2 regions of the Paenibacillus sp. ACRSA genome follow, and region 2 is predicted to be linked to the other one. Evidence: riboswitches for the same ligand, from Rfam matches in the RefSeq annotation. Region 2 holds a riboswitch; the other holds the start of a gene.
What was found. Region 2 has a riboswitch for glycine ahead of sdaAB (L-serine ammonia-lyase, iron-sulfur-dependent subunit beta). Riboswitches for the same ligand answer to the same signal wherever they lie in the genome.
Positions count from the first base shown of each region.

Region 1: another riboswitch for glycine. It lies ahead of gcvT (glycine cleavage system aminomethyltransferase GcvT); the one in region 2 lies ahead of sdaAB (L-serine ammonia-lyase, iron-sulfur-dependent subunit beta).

Region 1 is NZ_JAKRNP010000013.1:28-8,329, reverse strand. It holds gene ptsP (phosphoenolpyruvate--protein phosphotransferase) at 1-917, shown strand, start outside; gene gcvPB (aminomethyl-transferring glycine dehydrogenase subunit GcvPB) at 2,375-3,859, opposite strand; gene gcvPA (aminomethyl-transferring glycine dehydrogenase subunit GcvPA) at 3,937-5,292, opposite strand; gene gcvT (glycine cleavage system aminomethyltransferase GcvT) at 5,289-6,425, opposite strand; glycine riboswitch at 6,671-6,769, opposite strand; glycine riboswitch at 6,773-6,896, opposite strand; gene gcvH (glycine cleavage system protein GcvH) at 7,237-7,629, shown strand; partial or broken gene MH215_RS24600 (hypothetical protein) at 8,045-8,302, shown strand, end outside.
Region 2 is NZ_JAKRNP010000007.1:136,297-144,598, reverse strand. It holds gene MH215_RS20060 (alpha-glycosidase) at 1-315, shown strand, start outside; gene sdaAA (L-serine ammonia-lyase, iron-sulfur-dependent, subunit alpha) at 515-1,453, opposite strand; gene sdaAB (L-serine ammonia-lyase, iron-sulfur-dependent subunit beta) at 1,443-2,132, opposite strand; glycine riboswitch at 2,244-2,379, opposite strand; glycine riboswitch at 2,384-2,509, opposite strand; gene MH215_RS20045 (MFS transporter) at 2,963-4,237, opposite strand; gene MH215_RS20040 (PH domain-containing protein) at 4,366-6,003, opposite strand; gene MH215_RS20035 (PH domain-containing protein) at 5,996-6,490, opposite strand; gene MH215_RS20030 (LolA family protein) at 6,527-7,612, opposite strand; gene MH215_RS20025 (sensor histidine kinase) at 7,648-8,302, opposite strand, start outside.

The DNA of each region.
Region 1 (8,302 bases), on a different contig from region 2:
ACGTTCATGTGGAGCTCGCAGCAAACATTGGTACTCCAAATGATGTTGCTGGCGTTCTAGAGAACGGTGGAGAGGCTGTAGGTCTGTATCGTACGGAGTTCTTGTACATGGGCAGAGACAAGCTTCCTTCTGAGGACATCCAGTATAATGCTTACAAAGCTGTATTGGAAAAAATGGAAGGTAAACCTGTTGTTGTTCGTACACTCGATATCGGTGGAGACAAAGAGCTTCCATACCTGGATCTGCCAAAAGAAATGAACCCATTCCTCGGCTTCCGCGCAGTTCGTCTGTGTCTGGATCGCCTGGATATCTTCCGTACACAATTGCGTGCATTGTTGCGGGCAAGCGTACACGGTAACTTGCGTGTCATGTTCCCAATGATCGCAACACTGGGTGAATTCCGTGAAGCAAAAGCTGTCCTGCTCGAAGAGAAGGAGAAGCTCGTTGCTGAAGGTATCGCTGTTTCAGACAGCATCCAACTCGGAATCATGGTCGAAATTCCTTCGACTGCAGTTCTGGCGGATCAGTTTGCTAAAGAAGTGGATTTCTTCAGTATCGGAACAAACGATCTGATTCAATACACAATGGCTGCTGACCGTATGAACGAACGTGTATCTTACCTGTATCAACCATACAACCCTGCCATCTTGCGCTTGGTTAAAATGGTCATTGATGCAGCTCACCGTGAAGGAAAATGGGTTGGCATGTGTGGAGAAATGGCGGGAGACGAAACAGCAATTCCATTGTTGCTCGGTCTTGGACTTGATGAGTTCAGCATGAGCGCAACATCCATTCTGCCAGCACGTAGCCAAATCACGAAATTGTCCCGTGCGGACATGCAAGAATTGGCTGCCAAAGCATTGGATATGCAAACGGCTGAACAAGTCGTTGAATTGGTTCAAAGCATTCAAGCGTAATTTTGCCGGGGTTTCCTCCGGAGCTTAAAGGTCTTCTTTTTCCGATAATGAGCTGCGTTTATGCAGCGATTTTGCCAGTATCCGCTGTTACAGCGGTTACTGGCTTTTTTTGTTTCGAGCAGCATGTGCCGGGATCTACCTGACAGTAGATGCCGGCTTCTTTTGATTCAAGCAGGGAAACTATTAAGTCGGATTAGCTAAAGCTAAGAGCTAGATGCCAAGAGCTAGATGCCAAGAGCCAAGTGTAAGTGCTGAGAGCTAGGGTCACTTACCAATGCCGAGAGCCAAGTATCAAGTGCTATGTGAAGAGCCAAGAGCCGAGAGCCGAGAGCCAAGTGTAAGTGCAAAGAGCCAAGATTTGAGTTCTAAATGTTGCAAGTTGTAAGATGCAAGTCTCAAGTCGCAAGTGCTAAGTTCCTAGCAATGACTTTTAAGTGGTGAGTAGTAGGCACTCAGTTCTAAAGAATCTGAAACGTCTTATTCAGGTGTTTGAAGAGCCCGCAGAAATCTAAAGAACCTGAGACGCGTTATATCGGAAATACCAGCCATTTTTCGTTTTAATAGCCGGTGATTTCGAGAAATAACGTGTCTGGTGTTCCTAAAAATTGAAAAATTGAGCCTATGGGCCAAATAAGATGTCCTGGATTCCTTAGCATATCTTCAGAGTCAGTGCTGTCCCTTCAGAGGCATTAGCCAGTCTGGAGTTAAGAACTACGATGGACGCCACCAGTGTGCGCCTATGGGCTCAATAAGATGTCATGGTTCATAAAGTATCTTATGGACCGGTGTTGTCGCTCACGGTTATAAGCCAGTGTCTGGAGCCGAAAATCCCACTGGACATCACCATGTGAGCCCATAAGCCAATCTAGACGTGAGTAATATAGACGCCATAATTGATCTGAATACAGCTTACCTATGTTTAAGACATGTTCTAACAGCATGATGGGGCGGCAACGCTAGTTTTCGTAAGAAGAGGAAAGCAACGGGGTGATAACACTGGTATCTGTAAGAAGGGAAAAGTAACTGGGCGGCAACACTAGTTTCTGTAAGAAGAGGAAAGCAACTGGGCTGTAACACTGGTATCTGTAAGAAGACAAAAGCAACTGGCAGCAACAATGCCATCAGCAGAAGGGGAAAGTAACACACAAAAGCTCTTGCAGAAGTACAATCCGCAAGAGCTTTTGTGTGAACAATGATTTGGTTAGGCACGTTCTATAACTCTGAAAGATGCAAAGTTTGCAAAAACTTTTCGTTCCAAAAGGAGCAGATTGTGCCCAATTTACGTTCCAACCAAGGAAATTTCCACAGACGTACCGATCTACGCAAGAGGTAGCCAACACAGATGCAGTATGACAGAAAGTCAGCGGAAAGTCAGCGAAAAGGCTCAGGTAAGGCAACGGAAAGGTAGTGGAAATGTTTTCAAGTCTGATTTGCCCTCAAATAAGATTCTAAATGTCCTAACTGCAAGCGCAGTTCAATACAGGTTTACGAGCAGCGGTTGTTTCGTCCAGACGAGTTACCGGTGTGCCGTAAGGGGCGTTAAGCACCAATTCAGGTGTTTCTTCTGCTTCCTTCGCAATGCGGATCATTGTATCAATGAATCCATCGAGTGTTTCTTTACTTTCGGTCTCGGTAGGCTCAATCATAATGCATTCCTCCACATTGAGTGGGAAATACACCGTTGGTGGATGATAGCCAAAATCAAGCAACCGCTTGGCAACGTCCAATGTACGAACACCATATTGCTTCAGTCCACGACCGGACATCACGAATTCATGTTTACATACACCTGGGTATGGAATTTCGTAATAAGGTGCAAGACGTGCCATCATATAATTCGCATTAAGCACAGCACATTCAGATACACGTCGCAGTCCCTCAGGGCCGTACGTACGCATGTAAGCATAAGCACGTACCAAGATGCCGAAGTTGCCATAGTACGCTTTGACACGTCCAATGGATTGATCGCCTTCATAGTCCAGAGCATAGAGGCCTTGATCATTTTTGATCACCATCGGTTTAGGCAGATAAGGCACGAGGCGGTTTTTCACGCCGACAGGGCCAGCACCAGGGCCGCCGCCACCATGTGGGGTACTCATCGTTTTGTGCAAGTTCAGATGTACGACATCGAAGCCCATGTCTCCCGGACGGGTAATGCCCATAATTGCGTTTGAATTAGCGCCATCATAATACAATAATCCGCCTGCCTCATGCACAATTGAAGCGATCTCCTGGATATCCTTCTCGAACAGACCAAGCGTATTAGGATTCGTAAGCATCAATGCGGCTGTGTCGTTGCCCACTGCCCCGCGAAGTGCATCAAGGTCAACAAGGCCATCCGCTCGCGAAGGAATGGTTACCGTCTCGAACCCAGCAACCGTTGCACTGGCTGGATTAGTTCCATGGGATGAATCAGGCACGATTACTTTAGTACGCACTTCACCACGACTTTCATGGTAGGCCCGAATCATCATAAGCCCCGTCCATTCGCCATGGGCGCCTGCAGCTGGTTGTAAAGTTACGGCATCCATGCCAGTCAGGCCAGCAAGATCCTTTTGCAGTGTGTACAACAGCTCAAGAGCACCTTGAATACTGGACTCATGCTGATATGGGTGAATTTTGGCGAATCCACTGTAGCGTGCAACATCCTCATTAATTTTGGGATTGTATTTCATCGTACAGGAGCCGAGTGGGTAAAATCCATTATCTACTCCGAAGTTACGGCGGGATAGAGCTGTATAGTGACGGATGACATCGACTTCGAATACTTCAGGTAACGCAGCTGCTTCTGACCGTAGCATTTCCCGGGGAATCAAAGCTCCGGGATCTCGGCGAGGCACGTCACATTCCGGTAGAGAATAAGCCACACGTCCAGGGCTGCTAAGTTCAAATATGAGAGTCTGTTCAGGAGCAGGAGATGCTGTTGAAGCAGTATTCTTCAATTCGGTTTCGGTGTTCACCGGTGATGCAGTAACAGGCGCTAACTCGGTTTGTCCTGGTGATGTTCTCGTTTCTTGGTTCACAACGATCCCTCCAATGCTCGTGCGAATTCGTCAATTTCTTCTTTGGTTCGTCGCTCCGTAACTGCGAGTAACATATGTCCGGCAAGCTCGGGATACTCCCGGCTGAGTTCGTAACCACCGATAAAACCTTTATCCAGCAACGATAGTTGCAGGGCATCAACGTTTGTTCCTTCAGGCAATTGAATGACGAACTCGTTAAATGTTGGTGTGTTGAAGGTTGCTTTTACACCAGGTATAGCTTTGAACACTTCGAGTGCATAATGACTCTTCTGCAAATTGAGATCGGCTACATCGATCATGCCCTGTTTTCCCATTGTGGACATATACACGGATGCGCTGAGTGCAAGCAAGGCTTGGTTGGAACAAATGTTAGACGTCGCCTTTTCCCGGCGGATATGTTGTTCGCGTGCCTGAAGCGTTAGTACGAAGCCGCGTTTGCCGTTACGATCAGTCGTCTGACCTACGATTCGACCAGGAATACGGCGCATATGAGCTTGTGATACAGCAAAATATCCACATGTTGGCCCGCCCAGTGACGCGGCAATTCCCAAAGGTTGAGCGTCGCCGACAACAATGTCAGCACCAAGCTTGCCAGGAGCCTCTAGCAGTCCAAGTGAAATAGGATTGGTACTGACAACAAGTAGGCTTTTATGTGCATGAGCAAGGTCAGCTGCTTGTTGGATCGGTTCAATGGCACCGAAGAAGTTCGGGTTTTGAATCATGACTGCGGCTGTATCTTCTGAAATAGCAGCTTGTAAGGCATCCCAGTCGGTTACGCCATTCTGATACCCGATCTCAACGATATCGAGACTAAGACCATGAGCATAGGCTTTCAATACTTGGCGTGCTTCCGGGTGGACGGTACGTGATACGATCAATTGTTTACGGCGAGTGGCTGCTGCAGCCAAATTTCCTGCTTCTGCAAAAGCTGTTGCACCATCGTACATACTCGCATTGGCCACGGCCATGCCTGTTAATTCGCAAATGTATGATTGAAATTCAAATATGGCTTGAAGCTCGCCCTGACTAATTTCAGGTTGGTAGGGTGTATATGCAGTATAAAATTCTGAACGGGAGATTACATGATTAATGACAGACGGTATATGGTGATCATAGATGCCTGCACCCAGGAAGCTTGCGTGTGTCTCGAAGTTGGCGTTGGCTCCAGCTTGTTTGGACATATGACGTGTAAGAGCATATTCATCTAACCGAGAGGATACGGGAAGCTCGCCCTGATAACGAATCTCCTGCGGGATATCTCGGAAGAGATCTTCAATCGTGTCTACACCAACTGTTGCCAGCATAGCGCTCTGATCCTGCTCGGTCATGGGAATGTAACGATGCTTGGTCATGCTTGATCAGCTCCTTGAGTAGGTGTCTTAGACGTGCGTATCCGTTTATGAAAAGGGGTCTTTACGACTTCGGCTTTTAGTTTTTTGCCACGAATCTCAATCTCCAGTGGCGTACCTAGCGCAGCATATTTGCTGTCAATGAGGGCTAACCCAAGATTCCGTTTCAGCGTAGGTGATTGTGTGCCTGTCGTTACTTCGCCAATCTGTACACCATCCGCGTAGAGAGGGTAATGGGGACGTGGAATTCCACGCTCCAGCACTTCGATACCGACTAATTTGCGAGCAGGCCCATCATTTTTCTGCTGGGATAAAACGTCGTGTCCGATAAAAGATCCAGAATTCAGCTTCACAAACATACCAACCCCAGCTTCCAGCGGGGAGATCGTAGGTGATAATTCCTGTCCGTACAAAGGTAATTTTGCTTCAAAGCGTAGGGTGTCCCGTGCACCAAGCCCAGCCGGAACTAATCCGTGATCCTCCCCAGCATGCATCAATCCGTTCCATACCGTAGCTGCTTGATCTGCTCCAACATAAAGCTCAAAGCCATCTTCGCCGGTATATCCGGTGCGGGATAACAGCAATTTTACACCGCAGACTTCCGCATTCTGTACAAAACGAAACGGCTCAATGGTAGCTACATTGATGTCCGTAACTTTTGTGAGGATATCAACAGACAATGGACCTTGCAGTGCTAGAAGGGCAGTCTGCTTAGAGTCATTTGTCATGGTTACCCCAGGAGCGAGATGTTCTACCAACCATGCCCAATCCTTATCGATATTGGAGGCATTAACCACTAACATATAATGCTGTTCCTCTAGCTTATACACGAGCAGGTCATCCACCACACCGCCATCGGGATAACACATCAACGTATATTGTGCCTGACCGGGAACAAGCACAGTTACATCATTCGTGGTCATTTGCTGCAAAAAAGCCTCCGCTTGCTCACCCTGAACGGTGAATTCGCCCATATGGGATACATCAAACAGTCCAGCGCGTTCACGAACGGCCTCGTGTTCCTTCTGGATGCCACTAAATTGTACAGGCAGTTCCCAGCCGCCAAAGTCAATGCAACGTACACCTTCATACTGCTGATAGAGTGGAAAGAGTGGAGTTCTAAGTAAATCAGACATCGAATCACCTCTTCATTAGCCGTCAAGCGGCTGAATGTGTTGCATATGGATTATCATTGAAAGGACATGATCGTTATTAAAAATGGTATAAGTATGTTGAGTAATGAATATAAGTCTTACTTAAGCCCGTACTTCTGAGATGCGTTATGCCGCACGGTTTGGTTCCTGAGTTCATCTTTTTTTTGGGAAAAAGGAAAAGGACAGGCCAAAGAACCGGCATGCCAGAAGCACGCTGTATTCTTAGGCTCTGTCCTTGGTACCTGAGAGTTACCCCGCCGCCAATGCAGCAGGTTTCCCCTTGGGTGATCGTAACGCCCTACCGGGCGGGTAGATGCTCTCCAGAGTTGCGTCCCGTAAAAGTCCTTTTGCCTGAGAGATTCACCGCCCGCTTGTCGGGTGGTTTACTCCTTCGGCGTTACCGCATGAACATCCAGATTTGGGTGTTTGGGTAATCTCTCCCTTTACATTCATCCGCGATATTGCACACAACGAAAACAGTTTTACTCCTTCCATTAATACGCGAATTGCATAGTAATGTCAAGAACAATGTCATCGGTTTTCAAATAAATACGAATATTTGTGTTTAAATATAAATTAATGTTCGGATAAATTAAAAGACTGCGCTTACTATTCCAATAATAACTAGTATATGTAAGTTCGTATTTTGATGAGCTTGTTTTTAGGTAGTAGAACACAAATAAATTGTAAGGTATCTTGACATTTGAATCGAAAATATCATACGCTATGTTCTGGGAAAAAGGAATGGCTGAAGAACGCATGCACTCATTAATGAAAAGCGAGGCGGATATCGATGAGCGAATTGAAAAGTGATTTCCTGTACAGTGAAGAGCACGAATGGGTGCAGACCGTAGGGGAGGATACCGTACGTATTGGTATTACCGAGTTCGCGCAGCATCAGCTGGGTGACATTGTGTTTGTTGAATTGCCTGATCTTGAATCCAGTGTACAAGCCGAAGAGAGCATTGGTACGATTGAATCTGTCAAAACGGTGTCTGATTTGTTTTCACCGGTTAGCGGCTCCATTATTGCGATCAATGATGCATTACAAGATGCGCCAGAGCTTGTAAATAGCTCTCCTTATGAAGAAGGTTGGATGATTGAGATCCGGGTAAATGGGGATTTGAGTACAGCCTTATCTAAGCTCATGAACGCGGACGCTTATCGCAAACATACCGAGGATTAAACTTCGAATGTAATTGAATATACCTATAATAAATATGAGCACCTTTTGTGGAACAAAGTAATCGCCTTTTGGGGAAGCTTTGAATCACAAAGGTGCTTTTTGTTGTGGTTTGTCGTGCTGAATAAGCATAGAAAGGATATTATTTGCTGATAAATGGATAGGTACTAAGTCCCTATTTTTGGTAAGGATAACTATAGTTTCAAAGGCAGAAAAGATGCCCATGATTGCCTATGGGACATGGAAGTTGATGGATGAACGTACAGCAATTGAATGACTTTAACTCATTTGGGGCTATCATCCTGAATTCACGGATTACAGTTGTTTCTCGTATTGGAGCGTCTATAATGACATATAAGCAAGGAACGACAGCTTTCTTGAATTTAGAATTTAACAACATGTGGAGGTGTACAAGTCTATGAAAAATATCATTCAAAAAGTGTTGCTGGCTTCGATGGTTACGGCGGCTGTGTACCCGCTGGTTCCTGTCACTCTGAATCAAGCTTCTGCAAGTGATTACATTGGCACAGTTCCCCAACCTCAGTATTCAACGATCGCAACCTACACCATGGACAAAAGCACAGTAAAAGATTTAGCAGCGAACATGCGAGCGTTATCCAGTAACACAGCCATTCTGGCAGAAACGATTGCACCGATCATTGCGACCAGGATCTCT
Region 2 (8,302 bases):
GAACTGTTCGACTTTTATCAAAGACTTATTGCACTCCGTCACGCTCATCCCGCTTTACGCGCAGACGGTACCATTCGATTCCTACAAGCCCGCGAAGGCGGTAGCCAGCTTGTCATGGAACGTCAGAATGAAGAAGAACGCATTCTAATCCTGTTCAATCGCTCAGAAGAAACTGCCATTGTTGAGCTGGAGACGGATACAGATGATTGGAATGAGCTGTTTGGCGAGAAGCACCGAATTGCGCTGGAAGAAGGCATACTTGCGATCGAGCTTCCTGCCTACGGATATGCGGTGTTAGGCATGGCTCTGGAATAATATGAAGTACATGCGAAGCTTCATCCAGAAGCCTTGCATGATGTCAGCGCTCGACGCGCGCCGGGTGCTATAATTGGTATGCGGTACGAATTTGACACAGTACAAATACTACCCTTATGCCAGCTTTCCGTTTCGAACCCATGTACGCCAAAGAGGCGCCAGCAGAAGGTTACTACACTGCTAGGCGCCTCTTTATATGTTATTCTGAGGCAGAATCTGCTGCCCCGTCTGTTTCTAACTCTGGTTCCGGTGCACGTTTTGCCTTCGGTTTAGCAAGCTTCTCCATCATTTTCCGACCTGTCGGGGTCTGAGCCAGCCCACCCTGAGCCGTCTCCCGATGCCTACTTGGCATAGCACTACCTACTTCAAGCATGACATCAATGACTTCATCTGACGGAATGGCGCTACGCACCCCAGCAAGTGCCATATCAGCAGCGGCTAGAGCGGTCACGGCTCCGAGTCCGTTGCGGACGATGCATGGAATCTCGACGAGACCTGCGACTGGATCGCAGATGAGTCCGAGTGTATTTTTTAACGCCAAACCTACCGCATGAACGACCTGCTCCGGTGTTCCTCCACGTAACTCCACCATAGCACCTGCCGCCATACCAATCGCGGAGCCTACCTCAGCCTGACAGCCACCCTCAGCACCAGAGATAAACGAATTGTTCGCAATCACATAACCGATCGCTCCAGCGCAGAATAGTCCGTTGACCAGATGCTCGTCAGTCCAGCCAAAACGTTCCTGGGAACTGATGAACACACCAGGAATAATGCCGCACGAACCCGCTGTTGGTGTAGCGACAATTCGCCCCATAGATGCATTGACTTCAGAGACACACAGGGCGTATGCCATTGCAAGTGCCGAAGCATCACCTGAGCAGGTCTCCCCTTTACGAATGTATTCCGCCATCCTCTTACCGTCTCCACCGGTCAGACCACTACGGGACACCGTATCTTCATTCAGCCCTTTATGAACCGCTTCCTTCATCACCTGATAATATTCAGACATCTGCTGCACAACATCTGCTTCCGGCGTATTCGTCTCTTGGACTTGTTCTTCAATCATCAACTGAGCAATAGTCTTGGATTCAGCCGTGCAGATCGTATTCAGTTCATGCAAATGCTTAAATCGCATCTGGACTCACTCCCTTCTTCAAATCTATTACACGAATATCCAGCACATGATCCAGCGACTTCAAACGGCTTAACATATCCGGGTCTGGTGCTCCATCCATCTCCATTGCAGTCAAAGCTTCACCATCCCGAGCTTTCCGATCTACCTGCATATAGCCGATGTTCACGCCTGAGGAGCTAATCGTAGACGTGACAGATGCGAGCACCCCTGCTTTGTCAGCATGACGCAGCACCAATGTTGGGAACTCCCCACTGATCTGGACGCGAAAATCATTCAACGCGTGCACCGATACACTGCCGCCGCCAATGGACGCACCGATCAATGAGCATTCACGGTCACCGTGCCACAGCTCAATTTTGACCGTATTGGGATGGGGTGCAGGCAAGCCACTTGTGAAAAACTCAACCTCCATACCCGCCTGCTCTGCATACTCTTCAGCATCCGGTATTCGCGGATCATCTGTCGCATAATCAAGCAATCCGCCAATCAGGGCAAGATCTGTGCCATGCCCTTGATACGTATCGGCAAAGGATCCGTATAGTGTCAACCGGGCGCGCTCCGGCGTACAACCCAACCACTGACGAGCAATTCTGCCAAGTCTAGCCGCTCCAGCCGTATGTGAACTTGAAGGCCCCGTCATTGACGGACCAATAATTGAGAAAACATCTTTAAAACGCATCAAAAACCCTCCATTTGTATTCGTCATGTTCATCCAGATACTTAACCATAATGTTCCATTATTACTGAATGATGACATCAAAAAAGGACAGAAGAAGGCCTCAAGCCCTCTCTCTGTCCTCGATACCTGAGAGTTTCATGACCAACAGCGTTCAGTCGATACAGTGCATGCCTTGTTCTTACACATACTGTACCAGGCTGTTTAATCATATACCCCTTGGGTGGCGCATCATGCGCACTCTCCAGAGTTGCGTCCAACGATGGTACATTTACCTGAGAGATTAACCGCCGCGCCGGGTGCGTAGGCAGCTTGCTCCTTCGGTGCCTGATCGCAGGCCATCTTACTTAGCCAGCTCAGGTCTCTCCCGCTCGTTATCATCCGCTGTATGGAATTATTCTGATGAGATCAGAATGATGCTGATTATGATTCACAATAGTGACATTGAAGCTAAATCATATCGTGATCCGATGAGAAGACACTCTTACTCATTAAGATTAATCGACCGGAAGTTTCATGTCAATAAACTTAACGATTTGTTGGTTCTTTACCAAATGTAAGCGTTATCTACTGTGAACTTTTGTCACATCATCACTAATGTTGCTCATTTATCTACATCTTTGCTGTTAATTCTATGTATGTTCAGGTGTGTCCAATGGTTCGGGTATTAAGGCAAACTTCTGTTTAAAACCTTCTGTCCGAGACCTTCTCCCCTATAAGACACACCAATGCCCAACTTACTTACTTACTTACTTACTTACTTACTTACTTACTTACTTACTTACTTGTCGAGCCGTTTCATTTCTGCAATTCGTTCTCCACAGCGGTTCAACCTACTTCAGCGTTGCACTCTTCGTCACAGCCTCTTGATAATACGAACTTCTTGAAGGAAGCAAGCTAGTGATCCATAAGATAAGTGCCACTAACATCATGGCTGCTGAGACAACCGTATACACAAGACGAAGGGATAAATATTCTGCCACTACCCCTGCAATCAAAATAGAAACCACCTGAAGCGCACTCAGCATCAGTCCGATGACACTGCTCATCCTGCCCATTAGATCTACCGGAATATTATTCTGGTAAAAGGTAACCAGGCCTGTGTTGGCAAGTGCTGAACACAATCCAAGCAGGATAAAGGCGAACGCTGCCAGCTCGAAGGAAAACGAGCGTGCAAACAGGAAATAACCAAGCGAGACCATAAGCACGCCAATCCCCATCATATGACGGATCGGAATATGTTTGGCGAGCAGGGTGACAAGCAACGAACCGACTAGATAACCGATGCCGGTAACACTCATCAATGCCCCATATTGAGATTCAGACAAGTTCATCACCTGACGAATAAACACAACTTCCTGTGCATCCAGCGACATGCCAATGACGAGAACAATCTGAAATATGACGTATATCCCGACAACGTAACCGCTCTTGCGACTAAACCTCAGCACGGCTTGCCAGTCCTGAGCGATGATCCGTGGTGACAATCTCGACTTCCCACCACTCTGCTCACCTATACCCAGTTTCGGTAACAGCATAAGAATCAGTGCGGACACGGCAAACGAAACACTATTCACGTAGATCGCCGCTGCAGGGGATAAATAGAACAATAATACACCAGCCACAGCAGGCCCTGTAATAAAAGCTCCTGAGCTAATGAGTGCCTGCAACGAATTGAATCGTTTGCGCCGCTCAGCCGGTACAAGCCGAGTAATGTACACCTGGGAAGAAGGTACAAATATCGAGGATGACATACTAATTAGAAACATCACAGCGTACATCATCCATAGACTTGAAAATAAGGGAAGTGTGGCTACCAGCAATGCCCGCACGATATCCGCACCAATCATCAACTGACGTTGATCGTAGCGGTCAATAACACTGCCTGACCAGAACTTGGTGCATACTGAAGCGATTGGCGAGATGATCCATAACCCCGCTACAGCCGCTGGAGATTGCGTCATGTTCAACACCATCAGGTTGATAGCCACAATGTAGATGAAATCACCCAGATTGGATATGCCAACCCCACCCAATAATAGTCCAGCATGCTTCCAACCACCAGGCTTGTTGCCAGGCTGCTCTACCCGCCCCTGGTTGTCCTTCATCTGTCGTTTCCTCCTCGACTCTTAATAGAAAGAACTTGTGCTTATACCGGAACTCTGGATGGAGAAATAGGTCTATCGGCTTCATCCGGCATGGCAAACGGAATTCCGAAGAAGTTTCCATGGTTCGTTCACGGCTTACTACGCACAGCGTGCTGAGCAGCTTGATGCATCCAATTCTGGACGGCAACTACATGAGCTTGATCCAAGAAAGTCGCCTTCCAGCCACCACGGTTTACCATCAATGTTGCTTGCACAGTTAGCAGTGACTTCGCGTGTTGGCGGGATGTTGCTATAGCATTCACCGTAACCACATGGGGACGGCGCATTAACACGGTTAATCGGGAGATCTGCCTATGACGAATCAATAGCTGCTTCCCATATATGTTCAGCCCTTCATCCTTGTAGCGTGCATATCCCCACAAACCGAACACAGGCAGCAGCAGTGGGAACAACCCCATACCCACCATGCCAAAATATATCGTTCCGGCGATTCCAACTAGCATGGCAATCAGCAGTTTCCAACGGAGAAAAAACCAGAGCGCCCGTGACGGCGGCTTCGCTATATCCGCTTGTAATTCATATTGTGGCACGATGCTTGCAAGCAGTTCATTCACCTCACGCATAGGTAGCAACGGGTGAAGCATCATTTTTTTCTCCTTCTCGGAAGTCAGTACATAAATCTCAACCTCCGCATACCCGAACGGTTGACGCAGCAGTCCTTCTCGAATAGCTACTGCCTGCACCTTGGTAGGTGAAAACACATGCTTTTTGCGTTCCAGCAGACCCGAGACAATGGAGATATTCCCACCCTCGCGTTCTACCGTGAACCCAGCATACTTAATCGTAAATAACACTGCTGATAGAATCCAAGCGAGCAGGAACATGAGAGGAATAAGACCTAGCCACCAAATGGCTGGCAAACTCCCCGCTTCCTCCACTAGACGTCGATAAAAATGATCTGGTAACAAATCATCTGCGAAGGAATAGGTTCCTGTAGCAAAAACGAGAAGAAGCGGCAGATTCATGGTTGTTAATGCCCCCACGAACAGTCTACCCGCCGACAATCGCAGTAATGGCTCCTGCTGCACAGGCATTTCCGTTTCAACAGCTTCAATAGACTCTGACCCATCAACTCTGTTAGGTCTTGAATCTGCACCAGACTCATAAGCTGATCCTAAATCAGGATCTATACCATGCTCACGCTCAATTCCGGTATACTCATCACGTATTCCTGTCTCTGCACCAGAAGTCCCCATCGGTTGTCCGGGTGTGATTGCAGCAGGTTCTTTCACCACTGCTTCATTTCGCTTCTGATACAACCACCGCTCTACTCGCTTCGCTTCGTCAACACGGAGCGCGGGTAACACGCCATCCGCCTCTTTACTGCCACCAGGCGTCTCAATCTTAAGCTGTGCGATTCGAAGCATTCGCTGAATGAGAGGCTGTTGTGTCTGTACAGCATGGATCCGGCTAAAATAGATAGACCTTTCTTCCCGTACAAACATCCCCCGCCGTAGCACGATGCGATCCTCTTGCAGGGTATAGCTGAATTTTCGCCATTTCAACCAGCCATATAAGAGAGAAGGTAGCGTTACTAAGGCGCCCCCTCCTGCGTAGAGATACCAAGGAACTGCACTCCAATTCAGTCCTTTAAGGATGATTAGGACGAAGAACGGCAGTAACGATTTCAGCACACTGAAAAAAGGAAATATAATATAACTTTTGTGTAGACGCCTCTGTTCATTAATCTCATTCCGTTCATTCATCTCGATCTTCCACCTTGGCTAAATGCCCGATATTTCGTTTGAGCTGCTCCGCTTCCTCACGCTCCAGACCAGCGATCTCAAGTGTAGCTGCGGCAGTAACGATGCTAACCTTGGCTAACCCATACTTTCGCAGCAACGGGCCACTCTCCAATTCTACCTGTTGCACACGTGTCATAGGCACAATCGTATCGGTGATCCACAGCCAACCGGAATGAATTTCAAGCTCATCCTCAGCAACTCGGAAACTGAAATAACGATATTGAAGAGCTGGCAGAGCCCAGCCAAACCACATGAAAGACACGATGAACAGCCCTAATGCAGCCCAGCCTGGCCACAACGTCCAATCTCTAGCCCATGCGACAATCAGATATCCAATGGCCAAAAGAGTCAACAGCCCATTGACCATAAGGGCCGTCAGGGCTGTAGCTTGTTTGACTTTTGGGTGGAGACGCCGCAGTTCTCTGTTGTTAAGCTCTGTGTTATCCATTGCGTGACTCACACTCTCCTACAATTCAAATTAAGTCTAATTTGAAAGCTTCAGTTCCTTCGCCCAAGCCTGAAGCTTCTCCATCTTCCATTCTTCGTTCTCACCCATAATGGAGTAACGCAATCCATTCTCAGTCCATGATATGTTTCGTATGCTCTTCATATACGAACCCTCGGTACCCCGAACTTCCACCTTGGATTCATCGGGCAGCAGTGTATTATCAACATTTTCATCCGGCGCATTGAATACCGTTAGACTCACATCAACCTTGTCGTTGTTGATGTAATACAAGGTCACTTCATTCCTGCCAAACTCTCCGCTTGATGAATACATCTCAATCCGTGATAGTTCCAACTCACCGTTCATATCCTGCAAAAAGGGTTGTCCCAAAGCTTGTTCGGCTTCTTCCAGACTCACTTCCGAACTCTGAGCCAGATCGTTCAGATCCTTCACATCGACTTCCTTGGGGATGTCAATCACGAACGTATCCTCAGAAAATTCCGGATCATATTGTATCGGATCATAGACCATTTCTGACTTTTCATCACCATATGTGCTGATGACTTTAACAATCATCCATGTTTTAGGGTCTACCCAATACTCGGAGGAAATGGATAAGGTGCCCTCTTCCTTCGGCTTCAGCTTAATGTGAATGACTTCCTGTTCATGAAGTTCTTCCTGTCCCATCATATCCACATCATGGGAATCCCGCAACCTTTCCAGCTGATTCACCAGCATCTGTTTTTGAGTCTGTTCAGGCTGTTGTCCCATGGCAGATACGTTCATTGAATACGCCGTGCCCGTCTCTTTTTCGTAAATGGTAATGTTCGTTCCGTCATTGACCGCGTAGCTGATATTGCCATTCTCCTCTGTTTCTGTGCGCTTACGTCCTGTCTCTCCATCGACCCATTCCTTAATGTGCATCGTATGACTCAATTTGTCATCCGACCACATTTTCATTACACCTTCGGCATAGTATGAGGCGGGTTTCGTTTCTGCATGGACAACTTTCTCGATCATCTCATCTCCTGACAGGCCAACCAGATCCTTCTCCGCGCAACCTCCGAGCAGTGACCCTGCAAGTAGGGCTGTACCGAGCATCATCCATCCTTTTTTCATCATTGTCATTCATTCCTCTCTCATTTCGTTTAAGGGCTTTACATCTCAGGCAATCGGCATGCAGCCAGCGTACCTAATCCTTCTGCCGACCACATGCGCATCTCACCTCCATGCTTGATGGCAATCCGTTTGGCTATGCTTAATCCCAAACCCGAACTGCCCGCGTACGCCTTCTCTTCCTGGTTCTGATGTTGAACATAAGGTTCAAAAATACGATTCAGCTGTTCTTCGGGAATAGCAGGCCCTTCATTTTGCACCAGAATTAATGTTGATCCCGTTCTGAAGTTATCTAGCTCCAACACCAGTGTTGATATGATCCATTCTGGAAGCTGCTGATCTGAAGCAATAACACCCAGGCCCACCACACCGTTTGTGCTTGTGTGACGCAGTGCATTGTTAATCAAATTATCTGTCAGACGCATCAGTTGCTCGGGATGAAGCCGGTAGAGGCGGTCTGTGCGGACAACCGTTTTCACATCAATCTGTCCATGCTCGACGAGTCCCCCATAACTTCCGAGAAGCATATCGAAGAACTCTTCTCCTTCCACCTCAACCATGGCCATCTCCAGTTCACTGGAACCCAGCGCCGTATACATTTCAAGTTCACCAATCATGTGCTTCATCCGGTTCACATTACCAAACAACACATCCCGGTAGTCCCGTCTCTCTGAAGGTTCCAGCGGAGTACCAACA